2 linked regions of the Micromonospora rhizosphaerae genome follow. The protein of the gene in region 2 binds, or shares a complex with, the protein of the main gene of each other region. Links are inferred from orthologs where the notes say so. Each region holds a gene or a part of one and is shown on either strand. Other genes may lie near its edges.

Region 1 (4,155 bases), 1.5 Mb from region 2 along the record:
GCGGTGCCGGCACCGACCCGGATCACCTGCCCCGAGACGTACGCGGACCGGCCGGACAGCAGGAAGCGCAGCGCGGACTCCAGGCTGGTCAGGGTGCCCGCGTCGCCGTCGCGCGTGACGTACACCAGTTGGGCGGTGACGCCGCGGCCGAACTCCTTGCCGATGCTGCGGGTCAGCCCCTCGAGGGCGCGCTGGGCGGTGGCCTCGCGCGGCGATCCGCACTCGGCCGGCGGGGTGCCCAGCACGATCACCCGGCCGCTGGGCAGCAGTGCCCGGGCCTGCGGGTGGAAGAAGTCATAGAGCTGCCGCAGCTCGGTGGAGTCGGTGATGCCGGTGGCGTCGTACACCAGGGCGGCGTGCCGCGAGGTGGCGTCGGTGGCCGCGGCCGGGTCGGGCAGCTCGACCCCGGCGGCGGCCAGGATCTTGCCGACCGGCTCGGCGAGCCGGCCGCCGGCCGCGGAGCCGAGCAGGACGGGCCCGGGGACGAGCGGATCGCCCGGCGTGTGCCGGCGCAGTCGAGGCGGGTCGGGCAGTCCGAGGCGCTTGACCAGCGCGCGGCCGGCCCCCGATTGGACGAAGCTCGCGTACCTGTCGGTCATAGGCGTAGCCTACTGGCGAGTAGGGTTCGGGCAACACCTTCGAGGAGGCCGATCGTGCAAAGTGTCCGGCGGGTCGCGGTCATCGGCGGCAACCGCATCCCCTTCGCCCGGTCCAACTCGCGCTACGCGCACGCGTCCAACGCGGACCTGCTCGGCGCCGCACTGGACGGTCTGGTGGCCCGGTTCGGCCTGGCCGGGCAGCGGGTCGGTGAGGTGGTCGCCGGCGCGGTGCTCAAGCACTCCCGCGACTTCAACCTCACCCGTGAGGTGGTGCTCGGCTCCCGGCTCGACCCGCACACCCCCGCGTACGACATCCAGCAGGCCTGCGGCACCGGGCTCGAAGCGGCGATCCTGGTCGCCAACAAGATCGCCCTCGGGCAGCTCGAGGTCGGCATCGCCGGCGGCGTGGACACCACCTCGGACGCGCCGCTGGCCATCAACGAGGACCTGCGGCGCACGCTGTTGCAGCTCAACTCCGCCCGGAGCCTGGGCGAGCGGCTGCGGATCGCGGCGAAGCTGCGCCCGCACCAGCCGTTCAAACCGGAGATCCCGCGCAATGCGGAGCCGCGTACCGGGCTGTCCATGGGGGAGCACGCGGCCCGGACGGCGGTGCGCTGGGCGATCGACCGGCAAGCCCAGGACGAGCTGGCGCTCCGCTCGCACCAGCGGCTCGCCGCCGCGTACGACCGGGGTTTCTTCGACGACCTGATGACGCCCTACCTGGGACTGACCCGGGACCAGAACCTCCGCCCGGACACCAGCCTGGAGAAGCTCGGCTCGCTCAAGCCGGTCTTCGGCACGAGGGGCGCGGACGCCGAGCGGGCCACCATGACCGCGGGCAACTCCTCGCCGCTCACCGACGGCGCCTCCATGGTGCTGCTGGCCTCCGAGGAGTGGGCGCGGGAGCACCACCTGCCGGTGCTGGCCTGGTTCAGCTGGTCGGAGACGGCCGCCGTCGACTTCGTCCACGGCGACGAGGGGCTGCTGATGGCCCCGGCGTACGCGGTGCCCCGGATGCTGTCCCGGGCCGGGCTGACCCTGCAGGACTTCGACTACTACGAGATCCACGAGGCGTTCGCCTCGCAGGTGCTGGCCACCCTGGCCGCCTGGGAGTCGCCGGAGTTCTGCAAGGACCGGCTGGGGCTGGACGCCCCGCTCGGCGCGATCGACCGGGACAAGCTCAACGTCAACGGCTCCTCGCTGGCCGCCGGGCACCCGTTCGCGGCCACCGGCGGCCGGATCGTCGCCACCCTCGCCAAGCTCCTCGCCGAGAAGGGGAGCGGCCGGGGGCTGATCTCCATCTGCGCGGCCGGCGGCCAGGGCGTCACGGCGATCCTGGAACGCTGACCCGGCGAAGTCTCGTTCCGGAGCCCGGACGCGCCGACACCCGCCAGGACGGTTGCCTGGCGGGCGCCGGACGGGTCACGCCGGCTCAGCCGAGGGTGAACTTCTCCCAGGGGCCGATGGCGGTGCGGTTGGCGATGAGCGGCTTGGCGCCGCCGCTTTCCGCCGTCACGTAGCGGCCGTTGATGGCAGCCTTGAGGCTGACCGTGCCGTCGCTGTTGCGAACGAGGCTGAACCGCTCCCATGCGCCGACGGCGGTGCGGTTGGCGATCAGCGGTAGCGTCCCGCGGCTCTCGGCGCAGACGAAGCGGTTGTTGGCCCGGGCCAAGAGGGCGACCTGCCCGCTGCCGAGGTCGACGATGTCGAATCGCTCCCACGGGCCGACCGCGGTCCGGTTGGCGATCAGGGGCCGGTTGCCGCCACTCTCCGCGGTGACGAACCGGCCGTTCGCCTTCGCCTTGAGCGACCGGTCGGCGTCGGTGACGTTGACCAGGTAGAACTTCTCCCGGGTGCCGATCGTGGTGGCGTTCGCGGTCAGCGGAGAAGTGGTGGAGGGCGCGCTGACGTACGTGCTCCCGGTCGAGCGGAGGCTGACCGTCCCGTCCGTGTTCCGAAGCAGGCGGAACCAGCCGGTCGTGTCGACCCAGGTGCCGTTGGCGACAAGCGCGTTGCTGCTGGTCACGTACCGGCCGGTGGCTCGGGAGAAGAGCGCGACGCGGCCGGTGCCGATGTCCGCCAGGTCGAACTGGGCGGTGCCCCCGGGCGCGGCCTGGTCGGCGATCAGGCCAGCGTTGGCCGACGCCGCCACGTAGCGGAGGCCGGACTGCGCGAGCAGCGCAACCGTGCCGCTACGCCGCGCCACGGTGACACTCTGCCGGCTGTCGTGCGCGCGACCGTCACTGCCGGAGACCTTCACCGAGACGGTGTAGGTGCCCGTGGCCGGGTAGCGGTGCGTGGCGACCGGGGTGGCCTGGGTGACCACCGTGCCGTCACCGAAGTCGATCACGTACGAGGTGATCGGCACGTAGCCGGGGGTGGAGGCGCTGGCGTCGACCGTGACCGACGTGGTGCCCAGGTCCAGCGCCACGTTGAACCGGGAGGCGGGACTGCCGAGCGTTTCCACCGGACCACGGTCGGCGTAGGTGACCGGCCCGGCGCCGGAATCCGGCCGGGCCGGGTTGTCCGCTCGAGGATTGCCGATCCGATCCGTGCTCGGATAGCCGGGAGCGGCCGAGTTGGCGGCATCCTCCGCGTCGTAGGTCCAGGGCGTGTCCTTGTCGTGCGCGGCCTGGCCCGATGCGGTACGGAACGCGGCGAGACCCATCGGGGTGCCGTTCCAGGAGTACGCCGACGCGGAGGGTGAGGCGTGGTGGTAGACGTTGTTGTAGTCGGCCACCGTGTCCCGGCTGGCGTCGCCGTAGAGGCCGATCTCCGCGCCCGGCTCACCGTTCGGGTCGCAGTAGCTCTGCCCGAACATCCCGTTCGAGCTCAGCACGTTGTTCTGCACGGAGACACCGGTGGAGGCGCCGTCGACCCGGATACCGTCCCGGCAGCGGCTTCGGACGCTGTTGTTGCTGATAGCCGTGCCGGTGGCGCCGTGGTTGTGGATGCCGTAGCCCGCGCCACCGCTGATCTGGGTGTTGGCCACCACCGTGCCGGTCGCCCCCGCTTCGACGGCGATGGCGGCGCCGGTGAAGCCGTTGACGTTCACCCCGACGACGCTGTTGCCCGGCCCCTCGATGTGGATGCCGTGACTGTGATCGGCGAAGTTGTCGCTGCTCGAGCTCACGATATTGCCCAGCCGGACCGAGACACCGCTGGTGGCGGCATCCATGGTGAGACCGGCCTTGAGCGCGCTGCCGATGGCGGTGACCCCCTTCAGGGTCGAACGGGTCACCCCGGTGAGTCGTAGGGCGGGTGCGGTCGAGCCGGCCGCCATGGGGTAGATGCCACGCTCGATCGTGACGTCCGTGGCGTTCCGCAGGTCCAGGGCAGGCGTGTCGGTGCTGCCGCGGACGTTCATGTTCTGCACCACGATGTCGTGCTGGCCGTCGATCGTGACGCCTCCGCCGGCACCGGAGCCCGTCAGGGTGGCATACGCGCTGCCGAGGAAAACGATCGGTTGGTCCGGGGTGCCGGAGCGGGAGACGGTGAGCCGCTCCGCGTAGGTCCCCGAGCCGATGTCGACGGTCTGGCCGGCGGTGACGATCGC
Region 2 (6,043 bases):
GCAGGGCGCCCGGCCCGGTCCCGTCGGGGGCCGGGCCGGGCGCCCGAACCGGGTTGTGCCCCGGGGCGTCCGGTGACATGATCAGCCGCGTCAGCCCGACTCGTGGGGGAGGGGGTGCCGTCGATGTCCACCGTGAACAGTCCCGCGCCCCGCCCCGGTCACCGCTGACACCATCCACCCCGCGGGGCGCACTCCATCAGGGGAGAAGTCACCGTGAGTGCATTGATCCACTGCGTCACCGTCGAGTCCGACGACCCGTACGCCCTGGCCAGCTGGTGGGCGGGCGTGCTCGACCGCCGGCTGCACGACGACGACCACCCGGGCGACCCGGAGGCGGTCCTGGTCGCGCCCGACGGGCACGGCCCCGACCTGCTCTTCGTCGAGGTCGGGGAGCGGCACGGCAAGGGCGCGTTCCACATCGACCTGCATCCCGCCGACCGAACCCGGGACGCCGAGGTCGAGCGGCTGCTCGGGCTCGGTGCCGCACTGGTCGCGGACCGCCGCCGGCCGGACGGCACCGGCTGGGTGGTGCTCGCCGACCCGGAGGGCAACGAGTTCTGCGTCTGCCGGAGCGCGGCCGAACGGGCCGTGTCGGCCTAGGGTCGGAAACGGAAGGGGCTCCTGCCACCCGCGGTGGCAGGAGCCCCGGTCAGGTCACCGGCTGACTCAGGAGCGCTGCTCGATCTGGCCGCGCATGGTGACGAACTCCGACTGCAGGGCCGCGGCGGACTTGAAGTAGATAATGATCATGCCGAGGCTGCCCCGGTCGGCCCAGACGCAGACGCCGATGGCGACGTCGTCCGCCTTGCCGTCCCCGCACTTGGCGTCGCCGCCCAGCGGACCGGCCTCGATCGTCTTGAACTCCTTCACCCCGAGCTCGGTGGAGAGGCCCTTGGTGGCGTCCTCCAACTCCTTCCTCGGGTCGGCCAGCAATCCGGACGCACCGGCGATCATCACCAGGTCCTCTTTGGCCGGATTGCCGTAGAAGCCACCGACGGTGCTGGTGGCATCCGGGACGTCCTTCTTCATCTCCGATTTCATCTGCTCGGCGGTGGCCTGCAGCTGCGGATCCGCCACCTTGGGGCGGCCGGCGAGCGTCTCGGGCGCCACCAGGCGGGTCTTGGTGGCGTCGACCACGTCGCCGACCTCGTCCTTTGCGGCGAAGAAGAGGACGGCGGCGCCGCCCACGCAGAGCACCACCACGACGGCGAGGGTGATCAGCAGGATCCGGCCGACATTTGACTTCTTCTTCGGCGGCGGGCCGGCCGGGGCGCCCTGGGGCTGGCCGGTCTCCAGGTAGCTGCCGTACTGCTGAGGCGGCTGCTGGCTCGGGTACCCGCCGTACTGCGGGCCGGGCGGCTGGGGCGGCGGGTAGCCGCCGTACTGGGGACCGGGCTGCTGCGGCGGGTAGCCGCCGTACTGGGGGCCGGGCTGCTGCGGCGGGTAGCCGCCGGGCTGCTCGTGTGGCGGCGGGTAGGAACCGGGATAGGGGTTGGACGGCGGCTGGGACATGGGGCAGCTCCAGGTGAAGAACGGGCCGGCCGATCCTAGCCAGGCCGACCGACATGCCGCTGTCCGCCCGGCGACGGAGTGACGGAACCGGGACCGGCTCGTGACCAGGCCCGCCGGTCCGCGCGGGGACGCGACCCGGGGCGCCTTTCGGCCTCGGGAGGGTGCGGGCCGGGAGCCCGAGATGACGATCGCGGTGGCCGGCCCGCCCGGAGAGGACGGTCGGCCACCGCGATCGCGGGGGGGCGGGGGTGGGTCAGGCTGACGGCTCCAGGTCGCAGCGCGGCGTCAGACCTGCCCTCATTCGGTCCGGAGCGCTGCCTGGCGGCGCGGAGGCCGAATTATGGCCGCGCCGGCCGAGCTGGAGTTGTCACAGCAGGCTGGCGACCCCGCCCGGCAGGAACCGCCGGCCGGCGACCCGCTCGGCGGTGCCGGTCCGGTCCAGGTACGGCGTGACGCCGCCCAGGTGGAACGGCCAGCCGGCGCCGAGGATCATGCACAGGTCGATGTCCTGCGCCTCGGCGACGACGCCCTCGTCGAGCATCAGCCAGATCTCCTGCGCCAGTGCGTCGAGCGCGTTCTGCCGGACCTGCTCGGCGGTCAGCGGCTGGTCGCCGACCACGAGCAGCTTGGCGGCCTCCTCGTTGACCTGGTCGTCGATCACGATCGGCTGGCCCGAGTCGGCGATCCGCTTGAGGTTCTCGCTGACTTTGAACCGGTCCGGGAACGCGGCGTGCAGGGTGCCGCCCACGTGGTACGCGACGGCCGGCCCGACCAGCTGGAGCAGGGTGAGCGGACGCATCGGCAGGCCCAGCGGGTCGAGCGCGCTGTTCGCCACGTCCAGCGGGGTGCCCTGGTCGACGGCGGCGAAGACCGTGCCGAGGAATCGGGTGAGCAGCCGGTTGACCACGAACGCCGGGGCGTCCTTGACCAGCACCGAGGACTTCTTCAGCTGCTTGCCGACGGCGAACGCGGTGGCGAGGGTGGCGTCGTCGGTCCGCTCGCCGCGGACGATCTCCAGCAGCGGCATCATGGCGACCGGGTTGAAGAAGTGGAAGCCGACCACCCGCTCCGGGTGCTCCAGCTCCTCGGCCATCGCGGTCACCGACAGCGAGCTCGTGTTCGTCGCCAGCACCGCCTCCGGCTTGACGATCTTCTCCAGCTCGGCCCAGACCTGCTTCTTGACGTTCAGGTCCTCGAAGACCGCCTCGATGACGAAGTCGGCATCCGCGAAGACGGACTTGTCGACCGAACCGCTGACCAGGCCGTACAGCTTGGCGGCCGTGCCCTTGTCCATCCGGCCCTTGGTGACCGACTTCTCGATCTGGGTGTGCACGTACGCCACGCCCTTGTCCACCCGGGCCTGGTCCAGGTCGGTCAGCACGACCGGCACCTGGAGGCGGCGGGCGAACAGCAGGGCGAGCTGGCTGGCCATCAGGCCGGCGCCGACGATGCCCACCTTGGTGACCGGGCGGGCGAGGCCCTTGTCCGGCGCGCCGGCTGGCCGCTTGGCCCGCCGCTGGACCAGGTCGAAGGCGTACAGGCCGCTGCGCAGCTCCTCGGAGAAGATGAGGTCGGCCAGGGCCTCGTCCTCGGCGGCGGTGCCGGCGGCGAAGCCCGCGTCCTTCGCCGTCTCCAGCAGGTCCAGCGCCTTGTACGCGGCCGGGACCGCGCCGTGCAGCCGCTGGTCCAGGGTCTGCCGGGCGAAGTAGAGCACCCCGGCCCACATGTCCCGGTCGACCTCGGGTCGGGTCACGGTGACCTCGCCCCGGACCACGCCGGCGGCCCACTCCAGGGACCGCTCCAGGAAGTCGGCCGGCTCCAGCAGCACGTCCGCGATGCCCATCTCGGCCGCCTGCTTCGGCTTGAGCATCTTGTTCTGCATCAGCGGATTCTGGATGATCACCTGGGTGGCGGCCGGGATGCCGATCAGGTTCGGCAGCAGCTGGGTGCCGCCCCAGCCCGGGACCAGGCCGAGCGAGACCTCGGGCAGGGCGAGGGCCGCCGCGCCACCGGAGAGCGTCCGGTAGTGGCAGTGCAGGGCCAGCTCCAGGCCGCCGCCCATCGCCGCGCCGTTGACGAAGGCGAAGGTCGGGATCTCGCTGTCCTTTAGCCGGGCGAAGACCCGGTGGCCGAGCCGGCCGATCTCCAGCGCCTGCTCGCGGTCCGCGAGCAGCGGCAGGCCGGTGATGTCCGCGCCGACGCAGAAGATGTACGGCTTGCCGGTGACCGCGATGAACGCCGGGTTCGCCGCCAGCGCGGCGGTGATCGCCTCGTCCAGGCTGGCCAGGCCGGCCGGGCCGAAGGTGTTCGGCTTGGTGTGGTCGAAGCCGTTGTCCAGGGTGATCAGGGCGGCCGGACGGTCCAGCCCCGGCACGTTGACCTGGCGCAGCAGCGCCTTGGTGACGACCTCGTTCGGTGCGGCGAGCGCGCTCACTGCGCCTCCTTCGTTCGCGACTGCGGGACTCGCAGGCCCGGCTCATTCCTCGCGCTCACTTGTTGCCCTCCCAGTGGGGGTTCTCCCAGATCACGGTGCCGCCCATGCCGATGCCGATGCACATGGCAGTGAGGCCGTAGCGGACCTCGGGGTGCTCGGCGAACTGCCGGGCGAGCTGGGTCATCAGCCGCACGCCCGAGGAGGCGAGCGGGTGACCGATGGCGATCGCGCCGCCCCACGGGTTGACCCGCGGGTCGTCGTCGGCGATGCCGAAGTGGTCGAGGAAGGCGAGCACCTGCACGGCGAACGCCTCGTTCAGCTCGAACAGGCCGATGTCGTCGATGGTCAGGCCGGCGATCCGCAGCGCCTTCTCGGTCGACGGGATCGGGCCGACGCCCATCACCTCGGGCTCGACGCCGACGAAGCCGTACGACACCAGCCGCATCGCGACCGGGAGGCCCAGCTCGCGGGCGGTCTCCTCGGCGGCGAGCAGGCTGGCCGTGGCGCCGTCGTTCAGGCCGGCCGCGTTGCCCGCGGTGACCTTGCCGTGCGGGCGGAACGGGGTCTTCAGGGAGGCGAGCTTCTCCATCGAGGTGTCCCGGGGAGCCTCGTCCACCGTGGCCAGGCCCCAGCCGCTCTCCGGGTCGCGCACCGCAACCGGTACCAGGTCGCCCTGGAGCTTGCCGTTGGCGTACGCCTTGGCGGTCTTCTGCTGCGAGGCGAGCGCGAACGCGTCGGTGCGCTCCTTGGTGATGTGCGGGACCAGGTCGTGCAGGTTCTCCGCGGTGGCGCCCATGACCAGGGCGGACGGGTCGACCAGCCGCTCCGCGATGATCCGCGGGTTGGGGTCCACGCCCTCGCCCATCGGGTGGCGGCCCATGTGCTCGACGCCGCCGGCGATGGCGATGTCGTACGCGCCCACGGCGATGCCGCTGGCGACGGTGGTGACGGCGGTCATCGCGCCGGCGCACATCCGGTCGATCGCGAAGCCGGGGACCGTCTTGGGCAGGCCGGCCAGCAGGGCGGCGGTGCGGCCGATGGTGAGGCCCTGGTCGCCGATCTGCGTGGTGGCGGCGATGGCGACCTCCTCGACCCGCTCCGGCGGCAGCTGCGGGTTACGGCGCAGCAGCTCGCGGATGCAGCGGATCACCAGGTCGTCGGCGCGGGTGTTGGCATACATGCCACCCGCCTTGCCGAAGGGGGTACGGACGCCGTCGACGAAGACGACATCCCGAACTTCACGGGGCACTTGAGCCTCCTTTTCGGCCATAATTCGGCCTCCGCGCCGCCAGGCGGCGCTACGGATCGAATGAAGGCCGCCGGCACGGGCGATTTCCCTCGGATGCTACTCGCCAGTAACCAACCCCGACAGCACCCCCCATGTGGCCCACCCCACATCCCACCGGTCCCGCCCACTGGCGCGTTGATCATCGGGTCGCCGGCCGCCAACTCCATGATCAACGGCGGGGGCAGCGGGTCAGGGGGCCGGTTGGGGGCCCGTGAGGGCCTCGGTGAGGGCGGGGAGGAGGAGGGCGATCTGCCATTCCCGGGCGTTGAAGCCGCGGAGGATCTCCGCCACCGCGTCGTCGGTGATCTCCTCGGGCGGGACCCAGGCCAGACGGCGGATCGAGTCGGGGGCGATCAGGTTCTCCGGGGGCAGGGTGTGCTCGCCGGCGATCCGGACCACCACCTCCCGGCAGCGGGCCAGCCGGGCGGCGGCCACCGGGTCCCGCTCCGCCCAGCGGTGCGGCGGCGGCGGACCCTCGACGGCCGGGGCCACCGGCAGCGCGTCCTCCGGCAGTTTGCGGGCGTCGTCCAGGGCCGCCAGCCAGGTGCGGGCGAGCCGCCGTACCGAGCGTCCGCCGAAGCCGGGGAGGGTCAGCAGGCTTTTCTCGTCCCTCGGGTCCAGCTCGGCGGCGGCCACGATCGCCGAGTCGGGCAGCACCCGGCCCGGGGCGGCGTCTCGCCGAGCGGCGATCTGGTCGCGGGCGTACCAGAGGGACCGGACCCGGGCCTGCGCCCGCGCGCCCCGGACCCGGTGGATGCCGGAGGTCCGGCGCCACGGCTCGGCGCGTACCCGGGGCGGGCGGGCGCCGG

The links. The genes of interacting proteins can lie anywhere in the genome.
Region 1: the proteins of GA0070624_RS12350 (region 2) and GA0070624_RS05255 are in contact, whole or in part, in a solved structure (PDB 8BNU), measured with the Escherichia coli proteins. The link is inferred for Micromonospora rhizosphaerae from one-to-one orthologs.

Annotation. Positions count from the first base shown.
Region 1 is NZ_FMHV01000002.1:1,078,914-1,083,068, forward strand. Bases 1-2,799 are described here. They hold GA0070624_RS05255 (acetyl-CoA C-acetyltransferase), read left to right. Parts: upstream 1-653; coding sequence 654-1,946; downstream 1,947-2,799. Other genes in these bases: GA0070624_RS05250 (3-oxoacyl-ACP reductase), read right to left, coding at 1-599; GA0070624_RS05260 (PKD domain-containing protein), read right to left, coding at 2,032-2,799. Also shown: more of GA0070624_RS05260, read right to left, coding at 2,800-4,155.
Region 2 is NZ_FMHV01000002.1:2,554,425-2,560,467, forward strand. What follows is about bases 1,414-4,330. They hold GA0070624_RS12350 (3-hydroxyacyl-CoA dehydrogenase NAD-binding domain-containing protein), read right to left. Parts: upstream 3,947-4,330; coding sequence 1,880-3,946; downstream 1,414-1,879. Other genes in these bases: GA0070624_RS12345 (hypothetical protein), read right to left, coding at 1,414-1,512; GA0070624_RS12355 (thiolase family protein), read right to left, coding at 4,002-4,330. Outside these bases: GA0070624_RS12340 (VOC family protein), read left to right, coding at 214-600; more of GA0070624_RS12345, read right to left, coding at 667-1,413; more of GA0070624_RS12355, read right to left, coding at 4,331-5,195; GA0070624_RS12360 (ribonuclease D), read right to left, coding at 5,424-6,043. UniProt on the Escherichia coli protein: Catalyzes the formation of a hydroxyacyl-CoA by addition of water on enoyl-CoA. Also exhibits 3-hydroxyacyl-CoA epimerase and 3-hydroxyacyl-CoA dehydrogenase activities.